Linked DNA regions of Ramlibacter pinisoli. The protein of the gene in region 1 binds, or shares a complex with, the protein of each later gene. Links are inferred from orthologs where the notes say so. Each region holds a gene or a part of one and is shown on either strand. Other genes may lie near its edges. The genes, in order: dnaX and dnaN.

Region 1 (6,983 bases):
CGCTCGTCCGTCACAGTCCGGTCCTCGGGACGAAAGCGCCCGTTTCAGCTCCGACCGCAGTTGCCCTGGCTGGCATCGCATAGGTCGGAACTTTGCAATCCCCCATTGAAGGACCTTGAGGAATGAATCCTGAACTCATACGCATGGGCATCGTTTTCCTGCATCTCGTCGCTTGCTGCGTGGCCCTGGGCCTCGTGTTCACCAGCGACGTCGCCATGATCAAGGGGCTGCTGCGGCCCACACCCGACGCCCAGGACGAAGAACACCTGACCCACCTGCACAAGACCATTTCGCGCGCGCTGCTCGTGCTCTGGCTGACCGGCATCGGGCTGGTCTCCTTCGACATCCTGGCCAAGGGCGTCGGCACGCTGGCCAACCCCAAGCTGCAATCCAAGATCGCACTGGTGGTCCTGCTGACGTTGAACGGCATGGTGCTGCAGCGGCAGGTGATGCCGTTCCTGCACCGCGCCGGGAGCCTGATGAAGCTCACCTTCCCGCGCCGGATGGTGGCGCTCTTCGTCGGTTCGGTCTCGGGTGTGTCCTGGTTCTATGCCGCCCTGCTGGGCATCGGCCGGCCGCTCAACTGGAAGTACTCGCTGACGGAGATCCTGATGGCCTACCCCTTCCTCATCGTCGGCGGCTTCGTGGGCATGGTGTTCCTCACCGCCTGGGCCGAGTACCAGGGACGGCAAGCCGTGCGGACCACGGAGCCGGCCGATTCCTGGGAAATCCTGCCGCGCCCGCTGCTGACCTGAGGACCCGGCCCCGGAACCTGCTCGGCCGATGCCGACGGGTTTCCGCTGCAATGACTTGTAAGCCTGACCCATGCGCGAGGCGGCCGCGCCGTAACGTGGCCTGATGTCGTACCGGAATCCGCGCACCCTGACTCCCGCGGTCGTGACGTTCGTCCTGGCGGCGTGCGGCGGTGGTGGCGGTGGGTCCAGCGAACAGGGCACGGCACAAGCCGTGGCCGTCCGGAACAACGCCGAAGGGATCTGGTTCGGTCGCACGTCGGCCGGTGACCGGCAGGACCTGGTGGTGCTGGAGGACGGCCAGGCCTGGGGCATCGCCTCCGACGGCTTCAGCCTCAAGGGCGCCATCCAGGGCGTCGCCAGCGGCGTGGGCACCACGCTCAATGCATCCGTCACCGACTACTCGTTCCTGGACAACCTCCAGCCCGAGACCACCTTCGTCGGCAGCGTGCAGGCGCGCACGGCCCTCGACGCGACCGCCAGCACCGGCCGGCGCCTCTTTCTGTCCTACAACGCCAGCTACGACAGTGCCGCGACGCCGAATGGCCTGGCGGGGACGTACGAGCTGAGCGGAAACACCGTCGCCGTGATCGACGCGATCGGGCGCTTCACCTGGGTGGCCTCCGCCGGGTGCACCCTGGCCGGCCAGGCGGTCCCGCGCGCAACCGGCAAGAACGTCTACATGCTGTCGGCCACCTACGTGGGCGCCGACTGCCTTCATGGGAACGGCACGTCCATCTCGGGCGTCGCCTACCTGGATACCACCGGGGCGCCGAGGCGGCTGTTCACGCTGGCCCTGCGCCCGGACCGGGTGATTGGCTTCATCGCCTTCGCGGACCAGGTGACTCCCGTTTCCGCGGCGCCTGTCGCTGCGCCGGCGCCGACCCCGGCACCCACGGCGGCACCCAGGCCTGCGCCGACTCCGGCTCCGACGGCGGCACCCAGGCCTGCGCCAACGCCGGCTCCGACGGCGGCACCCCGGCCTGCGCCGACGCCGGCACCCCTGCCGGTGCCGACTCCGGCCCCCACGCCTGCGCCGACGCCTGCGCCGACTCCGGCCCCCACGCCGGCGCCGACACCGGCTCCTGCACCTCTGCCCGCACCAGGCAACTCCGGCCGGGGTAACGGGCGGGGCTAGTTGTCGTCGAGGGAAATCGAAGCGGCCGCGAGAGCTGGCGCAGTGGCCGGCCGAATGATGTCAGGTCGCTCCGCCGTGCCGGCGGTTCCATCCTCGCAATCGAAGCGAGGGAATCGGCCGCCAGTAGCAACGGCGAGGCGCAGTTTTCGCGCTCGGTTCGCCAGCGAAGGCACCCGAGGTGACACAGTCAGGTGACACAGGCCGCCTTTTGGACCGCTCCAGCACGGCTAAGTGCTTGATCCGCAAGGCATCTGAGAGGGGAAGTTGACGAGCCTTACCCCCGGCACTGGCTCCACAGTTAGGGCTGCTTGGTTCCCCACCTGACCCGGTTGGCCGCTTCACCATGCGGGGAGGCCCGTCAGGGGTGATTGTAGGCGACTGCGATGCCCGGGCTCGTCGGACCGGGCCCTTAGAATCGCCGCGATGTCGTATCTCGTGCTCGCCCGCAAGTACCGGCCGAAGACCTTCGGCGAGATGGTGGGGCAGGAGCACGTCGTCCAGGCGCTGTCGAACGCGCTGACCCAGCAGCGGTTGCACCACGCCTACCTGTTCACCGGCACGCGCGGTGTCGGCAAGACCACCGTCTCGCGCATCCTGGCCAAGTCGCTCAATTGCCAGGGCCCGGACGGGCAGGGCGGCATCACCGCCACGCCGTGCGGCGTGTGCCAGGCCTGCACCGACATCGACTCCGGCCGGTTCGTCGACTACACCGAGCTCGACGCCGCCTCGAACCGCGGCGTCGACGAGGTCCAGTCGCTGCTCGAACAGGCGGTCTACAAGCCGGTGCAGGGGCGCTTCAAGGTCTTCATGATCGACGAGGTGCACATGCTCACCGGGCACGCGTTCAACGCGATGCTCAAGACGCTGGAAGAGCCGCCCGAGTACCTCAAGTTCGTGCTGGCGACGACCGACCCGCAGAAGGTGCCGGTCACCGTGCTCTCGCGCTGCCTGCAGTTCAACCTGCGGCCGATGGCGCCCGAGACGGTCAACGACCACCTGGCGAACGTGCTCCAGGCCGAGGGCGTCGAGGCCGACCCGCAGGCGCTGCGCCTGCTGGCGCGGGCCGCGCGGGGCTCCATGCGCGACGCGCTCTCGCTCACCGACCAGGCCATCGCCTTCGGTGGTGGCGGCCTGCGCGAGCCGGCGGTGCGCCAGATGCTGGGCAGCGTCGACCGCAGCCACGTGTTCCGGCTGATCGAGGCGCTCGCCGCCGGCGACGGCCGCACCGTGGTGGCGGTGTCCGGGGAACTGCGGTTGAATGGCCTGTCGGCCGCCGGCGCACTGGAGGAAATGGCAGCCGTGCTGCAGCGCATGGCGGTCGTGCAGGCGGTGCCCGAAGCCGGCGACGCCGCCGACCCCGACGCGGGGCAGGTCACGCGCCTGGCCGGCCTGCTGCCCGCCGACGAGACCCAGCTGCTCTACACGATGTGCCTGCATGGCCGTGCCGAGCTCGGCCTGGCCCCCGACGAATACGCCGCGCTCACGATGGTGCTGCTGCGGCTGCTCGCCTTCCAGCCCGGCACGGCCACCGCCGCGGCGGAAAAAAAAACTCTGATCGACGCCAGGCCGGCGGTTGAGCCGCCTGCCGCGGTGCCGCTCGCGCCGGTTCGCGCACCCGCCGCGCCCCCCGTGGTTGCTCCGGCGGCGCTGGCCCCCGCTGCCGCGCCGGCACGCCCGGCCACGGCGCCCGCCAACAACATTCCGCCCGGCCGCGTGCTGCCCGTGGTCGAACCGCCGGCCGTGCGCGGTGCAGCCCCGGCGCGCGAGCGTCCCGCTGCGGGCGGCGGCGAGGTGGTCGGCGTCCCGGTGCGCCAGCAGCCCGAGTCGGCGCGCGAGGCCGCGTCGGCTCCGGCCACCGGTTTCGTGGCGACGGAAGAGGGCGATTTCTGGCATGCCACGGTGCAGCAGCTGGCGGCGGCGGAGGCCATCTCGGCGCTGGTGCGCGAGCTGGGCCTGCAGTCGCAGCTGGTGGCCCGCGACACGGGGCACTGGCTGCTGCGCGTCGAGCGCGAATCGCTCAACCAGCCGGCCGCGCGCGAGCGCCTGCAGACCGCCCTGCGCGCGGCGGGGCACGACGTGGCATTGGCGGTCGAGGTGGGGCCGGTGACCGACAGTCCCGCGCGCCGCAACGCGGCTGCCGCAGCCGAGCGCCAGAAGGCCGCCGAGGAAGTCATCCTGAACGATCCGTTCGTGCAGCAGATGATGCGGGACTTTGGCGCGAGAATCGTGCCTGGAAGCATCAAGCCCGCGTAGCTACGGCACGCGGCAACCACGCAAAGGAATCGACGCATGTTCAACAAGGGACAGCTGGCCGGCCTGATGAAACAGGCCCAGGCCATGCAGGACAACCTGAAGAAAGCCCAGGACGAACTGGCGACCATCGAGGTCACCGGGGAATCGGGCGCCGGCCTCGTCAAGGTCACCATGACGTGCAAGCACGACGTCAAGCGCGTCGCCATCGACCCCAGCCTGCTCGCCGACGACAAGGACATGCTGGAAGACCTGGTCGCCGCCGCCTTCAACGCCGCCGTGCGCAAGGCCGAGGAGACCTCGCAGGAGAAGATGGGCAAGATCACTGCCGGCATGCCGGGCCTGCCCGGCGGCATGAAGTTCCCGTTTTGAGCGGGCACGGGCGCGACGCGCGGGCGGGCGGCCGTGGCTGATCCCTCCCTCAACGCACTCGTCGACGCCTTGCGGCGCCTGCCCGGCGTCGGCGTGAAGTCGGCGTCGCGCATGGCCTACCACCTGCTGCAGCACGACCGCGAAGGCGCGCAGCTGCTCGCGCAGGCGCTGATGCAGGCGACCGCCCGCATCCGGCAATGCAGCCTGTGCCACACCTTCACCGAGGAAGAGGTCTGCCCGACCTGCCGCGATCCGCAGCGCGATGCCAGCAAGCTCTGTGTGGTCGAGACGCCGGCCGACCAGGCCGCGCTGGAGCGCACTGCGGCGTACCGAGGCCGCTATTTCGTGCTGATGGGCAAGCTCAGTCCGCTGGACGGCATCGGCCCCCAGGACATCGGGCTGGGCAAGCTGTTCCAGCGCGCCACCGACGGCCTCGTCCAGGAGGTCATCCTGGCGACCAATTTCACCGCCGAGGGCGAGGCCACCGCGCACGTCATCGGCGAGGCCCTGAAGCAGCGCGGGCTGAAAGTCACGCGCCTCGCGCGCGGCGTGCCGGCCGGCAGCGAGCTCGAATACGTGGACCTGGGCACCATCGCCCACGCCCTCGTCGACCGTCGCTGAGCCAGGGCGGCGTACCAACTCCAACAAGAACGACCACGATGGGACCTGTCCGCTTCACCGTTGCCTACTGGTGCGTGCTCGCCGCCGCGCTGCTGCCGTACGCCTGCGCCTACCTGGCCAAGTCGGGCGGATTCGGCCGGCCACGCAGCCAGGGCGGGTACGACAACCAGGATCCCCGGGCGTGGCTCGGCAAGCTCACCGATTGGCGGGCGCGCGCGAACGCCGCCCAGGCCAACAGCTTCGAGGCGCTCCCGTTCTTCATCGGAGCCGTCGTCATCGCCCACCAGGTGGCCGCGCCGCAGACGCTGGTGGACATCCTGGCGGTGGTCTTCGTCACGCTGCGGGTGGTCTACATCGCCATGTACGTGGCCGGCCTGCCGACCATCCGGTCGGCCATTTGGGCCCTCGCGTTCGTGGTGAACGTGGGCATCCTGCTGGCCGGCCTGCGCTAGCGCCCGGCTGCCCGCTGGGGTTACGTGGAAACCCGCACGGGATGGTCCCGATGCGGTGCAGGGATCTCCTTGGCTAACCTCGTTGCACGAGAGACAGCCGCCCCGGAGAACCCCGATGATTGCCCCCGCCATCACCCGCCGCAGCTTCGCGCTCGCCGCCGGCGCGGCGGTCGCGGTAGTGGCGGTCCCCGCCTTGCGCGCGCAGGCGCGCATCGAGAAGCCCCGGCTCTCGCTGGCGGTCGGCGGCAAGGCGGCGTTCTACTACCTGCCCCTCACCATCTCCGAGCAACTCGGCTACTTCCGCGCCGAAGGCCTCGAGGTGGAAATCTCCGACTTCTCCGGCGGCGCGCGCGCGCTGCAGGCGCTGGTGGGTGGCTCGGCCGACATCGTGAGCGGCGCGTACGAGCACACCATCAACATGCAGGCCAAGAACCAGTTCATCGAGGCCATCGTGTTGCAGGGCCGCGCACCGCAGATCGCGATGGGCGTGTCCACCAAGACCATGTCGGGCTACACGTCGCTGGCCGACCTGCGGGGCAAGAAGATCGGTGTCACCGCGCCCGGTTCGTCGACCAACATGGTTTCCAACCTGGTGCTCTCGCGCGCCGGCATCAAGGCCAACGAGGTCAGTTATGTCGGCGTGGGGACGGCGGCCGGCGCGCTGGCGGCGTTGCGTTCCGGCCAGATCGATGCCATGAGCAACATCGATCCGGTCATGACGATGCTCGAGCAGAAGGGCGACGTGAAGATCATCAGCGACACGCGCACGCTCAAGGGCACGCAGGAGGTGTTCGGCGGGCTGATGCCGGCCGCCTGCCTGTACACGCACGTCGAATTCGTCCAGAAGTACCCCAATACCTGCCAGGCACTGGCCAATGCCATCGTGCACGGCCTGAAGTGGCTGCAGACCGCGGGACCGAGCGACATCATCAAGACCGTCCCCGACAGCTACCTGCTGGGCGACCGCGCCCTCTACCTGGCCTCCTTCAACAAGGTGCGCGAGGCCATCTGCCTCGATGGCCTGCTGCCGGAGGAGGGCGCACGCACGGCGCTGAAGGCCCTGGCGAGCTTCGAGCCCACGGTCAAGGTCGACAAGATCAACCTGGCCCGCACCTACACCAACGAGTTCGCCCGCCGGGCCAAAGACAAGTTCAAAGCCTGAGGGATGGCTGCGGACGCCCTCGAACTCGTCGACCTCACCGTCACTTTCCGGTCGAAGGACGCTCCCGGCCAGCGCTACACGGCCGTCGGCGGCACCACCCTGCGGGTGGCCGCCGGCGAGTTCGTCTCGGTCGTCGGCCCCACCGGCTGCGGCAAGTCGACGTTGCTGAACGTCGCGGCCGGCCTCCTGCAACCCTCGTCCGGCCAGGTGCGGGTGTTCGGCGAGCCGCTGGCCGG
Region 2 (6,993 bases), on another replicon or contig:
ACTTTCCTGGAGGGGGCGCCGCACCGGCGATCTCCGCTGGACCCGGTCGCTCCGATTCGAACAGCGCAAACTGCTGCGCAACCTCAGTCTGGTATTGGTGTGAGCGCTTACTGTCGGTGACAGCGCTGGAGAACTGAGCGTCATTCTCAGCTTTTGCCACGCGCTTTCTCACGTTTTGGGCCTACCTACACTGCCCCGCGCAACGTCATTTGTCAGGGCGAATGCGGTTTGCTCTCGATGAAGTCCGTGCCGCGCGGTACCTCGTCGCCCATCCGACGGAACTCGTCGAAATAGGCCAGGGGCTGCCGACGCGCGGAGTGGCATGGGGGAGACGGCCATGTCCGCGGGGTATCCCGGAAGGCTCGACCCATATCCCGAGAAATGCCCCCTCGAAGGCCCAGCTCTAAAGAGGAGCGGCCCAGCGCGGTAGTGTGTGCATACTAACATTTGGTCGCCTTCTGAAGAGCGGCAAAAGTTAGACACGAACTTCGGCAAATCTTTGCGCGCTTCGACAACTCACTCAGACGTCGATGTTCGCCGCCCGCAGGGCGTTGGTCTCGATGAAGTCCCGGCGCGGCTCCACGTCGTCTCCCATCAGCATCGTGAACACGCGGTCGGCCTCGATCGCGTCGTCGATCTGCACCTTCAGCAGGCGGCGCACGTTGGGGTCCATGGTGGTTTCCCACAGCTGCTCGGGGTTCATCTCGCCCAGGCCCTTGTAGCGCTGGCGGGCGGTGGAGCGCTCGGCTTCCGAGATCAGCCAGCGCATGGCCTGGCGGAAGTCGTTCACCTTCTCTTCCTTCTGGCGCTCGCCTTCGCCGCGCAGTACGCGCGCGCCCTCGTGCAGCAGGCCGCGGAAGGTGTCGGCGGCTTCGGCCAGGGCCTTGTAGTCGGCGCCGTGCACGAAGTCCTGCGTGATGACGCTGGACTTCACGTTGCCGTGGTGGCGGCGGCTGATGCGCAGGATGGGCTTGTCGGTGCGGGCGTCGAACTCGCTGGCCACTTCGGCCGGGGTGGCGTTGCTGACCTTGTCCAGTTCCTGCAGCTTAGTCTGCAGCGCGATGGCGGCCGCTTCGGCTTCCTGCACCGTGTCGAGGTTCAGGTGCACGCCGTCGGCGATGGCGCGCAGGGCCTCGCGGTCCATGAAGTTGGCCAGCCGGGCGATGACGGCCTCGGCGACCTGGTGCTTGCGCGCCAGTTCGGCCAGCGTCTCGCCGTTGATGACGGTGGGGTTGTCGCCACCGGTGCTGACGCTGGCGCCGTTCAACGCGATGCGCAGCAGGAAGCTGTCGAGGTCGCTCTGGCCCTGGAGGTACAGCTCCTCCTTGCCGGCCTTGACCTTGTACAGCGGCGGCTGCGCGATGTAGATGTGGCCGCGCTCCACCAGCTCGGGCATCTGGCGGTAGAAGAACGTGAGCAGCAGCGTGCGGATGTGGGCGCCGTCGACGTCGGCGTCGGTCATGATGATGATGCGGTGGTAGCGCAGCTTGGCGACGTTGAAGTCGTCGGTGTCGCCCTTGCCGTTGCTGTTGGCGGTGCCGGCCTTGCCGATGCCGGTGCCCAGCGCGGTGATCAGCGTCAGGATCTCGTTGCTGGTGAGCAGCTTCTCGTAGCGCGCCTTCTCCACGTTCAGGATCTTGCCGCGCAGCGGCAGGATGGCCTGGAACTTCCGGTCGCGGCCCTGCTTGGCGCTGCCGCCGGCGGAGTCGCCCTCGACGATGTAGATCTCGCACATCGCCGGGTCCTTCTCCTGGCAGTCGGCCAGCTTGCCCGGCAGGCCCATGCCGTCGAGCACGCCCTTGCGGCGCGTCATGTCGCGCGCCTTGCGCGCCGCCTCACGGGCGCGCGCCGCCTCGATGATCTTGCCGACGATGATCTTGGCGTCGTTGGGCCGCTCCTGCAGGAAGTCGCCCAGCGTGCGGGCCACCACGTCCTCGACCGGGCCGCGCACCTCGCTGGAGACCAGCTTGTCCTTGGTCTGGCTGGAGAACTTGGGCTCGGGCACCTTGACGCTCAGCACGCAGGTCAGGCCCTCGCGCATGTCGTCGCCGGTGACTTCGACCTTGGCCTTCTTGGCCAGCTCGGTGTCGTCGATGTACTTGTTGATGACGCGGGTCATCGCGGCGCGCAGGCCGGTGAGATGGGTGCCGCCGTCGCGCTGCGGAATGTTGTTGGTGAAGCAGAGGACCTGCTCGTTGTAGCCGCTGTTCCACTGCATGGCCACCTCGACACCGATGTTGGTGTTCTGGTCGCTCTGGCGGTCGCCCATGGCGTGGAACACGTTCGGGTGCAGGACGGTCTTGCCCTTGTTGATGAAGTCGACGAAGCCCTTGACGCCGCCGGCGCCCGAGAAGTCGTCGCTCTTGCCCGAGCGCTCGTCCACCAGCTTGATGTTGACGCCGTTGTTCAGGAACGAGAGCTCGCGCAGCCGCTTGGACAGGATCTCGTAGTGGAAGTCGTTGTTCTCCTTGAAGATCTCGGTGTCCGGCAGGAAGTGCACCTCGGTGCCGCGCTTGTCGGTGTCGCCCAGGATCTGCATCGGCCGCACTTCCACCCCGTCGCGCAGCTCGGTGACGGCGTTCTGCGGGAAGCCGCGGCTGAACTCCATGACGTGCACCTTGCCCTCGCGGCGCACCGTCAGGCGCAGCATCTTCGACAGTGCGTTGACGCAGCTGACCCCCACGCCGTGCAGGCCGCCCGAGACCTTGTAGCTGTTCTGGTTGAACTTGCCGCCGGCGTGCAGCTCGGTCAGGGCGATCTCGGCGGCCGAGCGCTTGGGCTCGTGCTTGTCGTCCATCTTGATGCCGGTGGGGATGCCGCGGCCGTTGTCCACCACGCTGATCGAGTTGTCGCTGTGGATGGTCACCACGATGTCGTCGCAGTGGCCGGCCAGGGCCTCGTCGATGGAGTTGTCGACCACCTCGAACACCAGGTGGTGCAGGCCGGTGCCGTCGGAGGTGTCGCCGATGTACATGCCCGGGCGCTTGCGCACGGCCTCCAGCCCTTCCAGGATCTGGATCGACGACTCGCCGTAGGCGGCGCTGGCGCCGGCCTGGTTGGTGTCGATGGTCGGCTGGAAGTTGGAGCTTTCCTCGCCCGCGGGGCCGGTGTTCACTTGGTTCGGGTCAGACATACAGGCAACTCTCTCGATCTCTTGAAGGACGGAACCCGCCGGCTTCGGCGGGTCCTGTCATGTCGGCTCATTTCCGCGTCATGGCGGGCTTGACCCGCCATCCATCCCCTGCCCGTTCCACCTCCCGGAGATGGATGCCGGGTCGAGCCCGGCATGACGGAGGTGCGAGGGGGCGTGGGCGGCGGTGGGCGCCGCGCGGTCCGGACCGGTCAAATCCGCATCGGCATCACCACGTACTTGAAGTTGGCGTCTTCCGGATTGGTGACGAGGGCCGAGCTGTTGCTGTCGGCCAGCTCGATCTTCACCATGTCCTGGTCCATGTTGGCCAGCGCGTCGATGAGGTAGGTGACGTTGAAGCCGATCTCGATGGCGTCGCCGCCGTAGTCGATGTCGAGCTCGTCGACCGCCTCTTCCTGCTCGGCGTTGTTGCTGGCCACGCGCAGCGTGCCCGGCTCGATGTTCAGGCGCACGCCCTTGAACTTCTCGCTGGTCAGGATGGCGGTGCGCTGCAGGCTGGCCAGCAGCGGCGCGCGGCCGAGCGTGACCGAGTTCTTGTGGTTCTTCGGGATCACGCGGTTGTAGTCGGGGAACTTGCCCTCGACCAGCTTGGTGACGAACTCCATGCCGCCGAACGAGAACTTGGCCTGGTTGCTGGCGAACTGCATCTCGATGGCGCCCTCGGCGTCGGACAGCAGGCGCTGCATCTCCAGCACGGTCTTGCGCGGCAGGATCACCTCCTGGCGGGGCACTTCCTTGTCGAGCGTGGCGCTGGCGAAGGCCAGGCGGTGGCCGTCGGTGGCCACCAGCGACAGCTGCTTGCCCTCGGCGACGAACAGGATGCCGTTGAGGTAGTAGCGGATGTCGTGCACCGCCATCGCGAACGACACCTGGGCCAGCAGGTCCTTCAGGGTCTTCTGCGGCACGCTGAAGGCGGGGCCGAACGAGGCCGCCTCCTGCACCAGCGGGAAGTCCTCGGCCGGCAGGGTCTGCAGCGTGAAGCGGCTCTTGCCGCCCTTGAGCAGCAGCTTGTTGGCGCTGGACTCCAGGCTGACGGTCTGGTCGGCCGGCATGGTGCGCAGGATGTCGATCAGCTTGCGCGCGCCCACGGTGGTGGTGAAGCTGCCGGTGTCACCGCCGACGTCGGCGGTGGTGCGGATCTGGATCTCGAGGTCGCTGGTCGTCAGCTGCACCTGTTCACCCGTCTTGCGAATCAGCACGTTGGCCAGGATCGGCAGGGTGTGCCGGCGCTCCACGATGCCCGCAACCGACTGCAGGACCGAGAGCACTTTGTCTTGGGTGGCCTTCAGGACGATCATGGTCTTCCTCTGTTCCTCTTATGCATTCTTTATCGAAGGGTGGTAGTCGCTGGGCAGGGAGCGCGTCCGCGCTGGACAAACGCCATTTTCCCCTTTTTCATCAAGCACTTGCCGTGCCCGCGACGCCGCTGGCAGGGGTGCTTGCGCCCGCAACGCCGTCATGCCGGGCTCGACCCGGCATCCATCTCCGGGGCGTGCCGAGAACCAGGGCCTGCAACGCGCACCGGGTGGCGCGGGCAACCGGGGATGGATTGCGGGTCGAGCCCGCAATGACGTGGAGGGAGGCCGTGCCCGGCCGGCGGCCGACGGGGGTGCTGGCGGGCGCTGCGACGGGGCGACGGCAGGCCATCGCGGTCAGCCCTTGAGCGTCTGTTCCAGCACGTGCAATTGCTGGTTCAACTCGGTGACGGTCTGGCGCTCGGCGGCGATCTTGCGCACCGCGTGCAGCACGGTGGTGTGGTCGCGGCCGCCAAAGAGTTCGCCGATCTCGGGCAGGCTCTTTTGCGTCAGCTCCTTGGCCAGGTACATGGCGATCTGGCGCGGGCGGGCGATGGAGGCCGGCCGCTTCTTGCTGTACATGTCGGCGACCTTGATCTTGTAGTAGTCGGCCACCGTCTTCTGGATGTTCTCGACGCTGATCTGCCGGTTCTGGATCGACAGCAGGTCGCGCAGCGCCTCGCGGGCCAGCTGGATGGAGATGTCCTTCTGGTTGAAGCGGCTGTAGGCCAGGATCTTGCGCAGGGCGCCTTCGAGCTCGCGCACGTTGGAGCGCACGTTCTTGGCCACGAAGAAGGCCACTTCCTCGGGCATCTCGGCGCTCTCGGCGCGGGCCTTGTTGATCAGGATGGCCACGCGCATCTCGAGCTCGGGCGGCTCGATGGCCACGGTCAGGCCCGAGTCGAAACGCGAGACCAGCCGTTCGTGGATGTCGGCCAGGCCCTTGGGATAGGTGTCCGACGTCATCACGATGTGGCTCTTCTTGGCCAGCAGGGCCTCGAAGGCGTTGAAGAACTCCTCCTGGGTGCGGTCCTTGTTGGCGAAGAACTGGACGTCGTCGATGAGCAGGAGGTCGAGCGAGTGGTACTTGTCCTTGAACTCGTCGAAGGTCTTGCGCTGGTAGGCCTTGACCACATCCGAGACGAACTGCTCGGCATGGATGTAGAGAACTTTGGAGCCCGGGCGGTCGGCCAGCAGCTTGTTACCCACAGCATGGACGAGGTGGGTCTTGCCCAGGCCGACGCCGCCGTAGATGAACAACGGGTTGTAGAGCTGGCCCGGCATGCCGGCCACGTGCATGGCCGCGGCGCGCGCCATGCGGTTGGCCGTGCCCTCCACCAGGGTGTCGAAGGTGAGCGCCGTGTTGAGCCGGTTCTTGAACTGGCCGGACTGGTTGTCGTCGGCGATGTCGGCCGGTTCGGCAGCCGGCATCAGCTCTGCCTGGGTGGGCGCGGCGTAAGTCTTGGCGGGGCTTTCGCGCTGAGCGAGCGCTAACTCAAGCTGCACCGGCTGGCCGTAGATCTTCTCCAGCGTGGCAGCGATGCGGCCGGCGTACTGGGCCCGCACCCAATCGAGCTTGAAGCGGTTGGCGACGAACAGCGTGACCTTGCTGAAGTCGTCGGAGACCTTGGCGGCGAGGGGCTTGATCCAGGTGTTGAACTGCTGTTCGGGCAACTCCTGGGCCAGCTGGTCCATGCAGGCCTGCCACAGGCTACCGCCCGCGTTCAGGGCGCCGCCGGCGGCCAGGCTGTCGCTGAACCCCTCACTCATACCCCTCCGTCACCTTGTGGATAGTTTTCATGCGCGCAAACGCTGCATTGTAAGTTCTCAAGGCGTTATCCACACCGGGTTTTTGCGGGGCGCGGGGGCCTCGCAACGTCTTGACACGCACCCCGTTCCTTGCTGGGGTGGCGCAAATCAGCGATAATCGTGGGTTCCTCGGAAAGCACCAACATGAAACGCACCTACCAACCCTCGAAAGTGCGCCGCGCTCGCACCCACGGCTTCCTGGTCCGCATGAAGACCCGCGGCGGCCGTGCCGTGATCAACGCCCGCCGCGCCAAGGGCCGCAAGCGCCTGGCCGTCTGAGTCGCCTGCGGGCGGCTAGCGGCAGGCACTGCCCGTGCAGCGGCTGAAGACCCGGGCGCAGTTCGAGGCCGTCATGGCCGCGGGCCGCACCGTCAGCCGCACAGAGCACTTTGCGCTGCACGCGGCTTCACTGGACATCGTCAGGCGTCCGGTTGATTCGTCAGAGCCTTCGCCGGAGCAGCCCGCGACCCAAGGTCGCTCGTCAGTGCAGCCCCCAGGGCCGCGGTCCGAAGCGGCTGCGACCGAAGGTCGCCTTGATGGACTGCCCGCAGGGCCGCGAACCAAAGGTTCGACGGCCCTGTTTGCTGTGCGCACGGAACCTTGGCTGGGCGTGATCGTTCCAAAGCGCTGGGCCCGCCGCGCCGTCACCCGCAACGCCATCAAACGCCAGATCTACACCGTGAGCCAGGACGTCGAAGCCGAGCTGCCCGTTGCCGCGCATGTGGTGCGGCTGCGCGC

The links.
Region 2: the proteins of dnaX (region 1) and dnaN are in contact, whole or in part, in a cryo-EM structure (PDB 8GIZ), measured with the Escherichia coli proteins. The link is inferred for Ramlibacter pinisoli from one-to-one orthologs.

The regions. Positions count from the first base shown.
Region 1 is NZ_WSEL01000009.1:575,165-582,147, reverse strand. What follows is about bases 1,789-4,728. They hold dnaX (DNA polymerase III subunit gamma/tau), read left to right. Parts: upstream 1,789-2,313; coding sequence 2,314-4,143; downstream 4,144-4,728. Other genes in these bases: recR (recombination mediator RecR), read left to right, coding at 4,546-4,728; GON04_RS17275 (YbaB/EbfC family nucleoid-associated protein), read left to right, coding at 4,180-4,512; GON04_RS26610 (hypothetical protein), read left to right, coding at 1,789-1,890. In the rest of the region: GON04_RS17295 (hypothetical protein), read left to right, coding at 144-755; more of GON04_RS26610, read left to right, coding at 898-1,788; more of recR, read left to right, coding at 4,729-5,133; GON04_RS17265 (MAPEG family protein), read left to right, coding at 5,172-5,585; GON04_RS17260 (ABC transporter substrate-binding protein), read left to right, coding at 5,701-6,747; GON04_RS17255 (ABC transporter ATP-binding protein), read left to right, coding at 6,751-6,983. UniProt on the Escherichia coli protein: Part of the beta sliding clamp loading complex, which hydrolyzes ATP to load the beta clamp onto primed DNA to form the DNA replication pre-initiation complex.
Region 2 is NZ_WSEL01000011.1:17,838-24,830, forward strand. The notes cover bases 2,397-5,346. They hold dnaN (DNA polymerase III subunit beta), read right to left. Parts: upstream 4,450-5,346; coding sequence 3,343-4,449; downstream 2,397-3,342. Other genes in these bases: gyrB (DNA topoisomerase (ATP-hydrolyzing) subunit B), read right to left, coding at 2,397-3,133; dnaA (chromosomal replication initiator protein DnaA), read right to left, coding at 4,804-5,346. Also shown: GON04_RS25250 (DUF3800 domain-containing protein), read right to left, coding at 1-160; more of gyrB, read right to left, coding at 521-2,396; more of dnaA, read right to left, coding at 5,347-6,216; rpmH (50S ribosomal protein L34), read left to right, coding at 6,400-6,534; GON04_RS27240 (ribonuclease P protein component), read left to right, coding at 6,866-6,993. UniProt on the Escherichia coli protein: Confers DNA tethering and processivity to DNA polymerases and other proteins. Acts as a clamp, forming a ring around DNA (a reaction catalyzed by the clamp-loading complex) which diffuses in an ATP-independent manner freely and bidirectionally along dsDNA.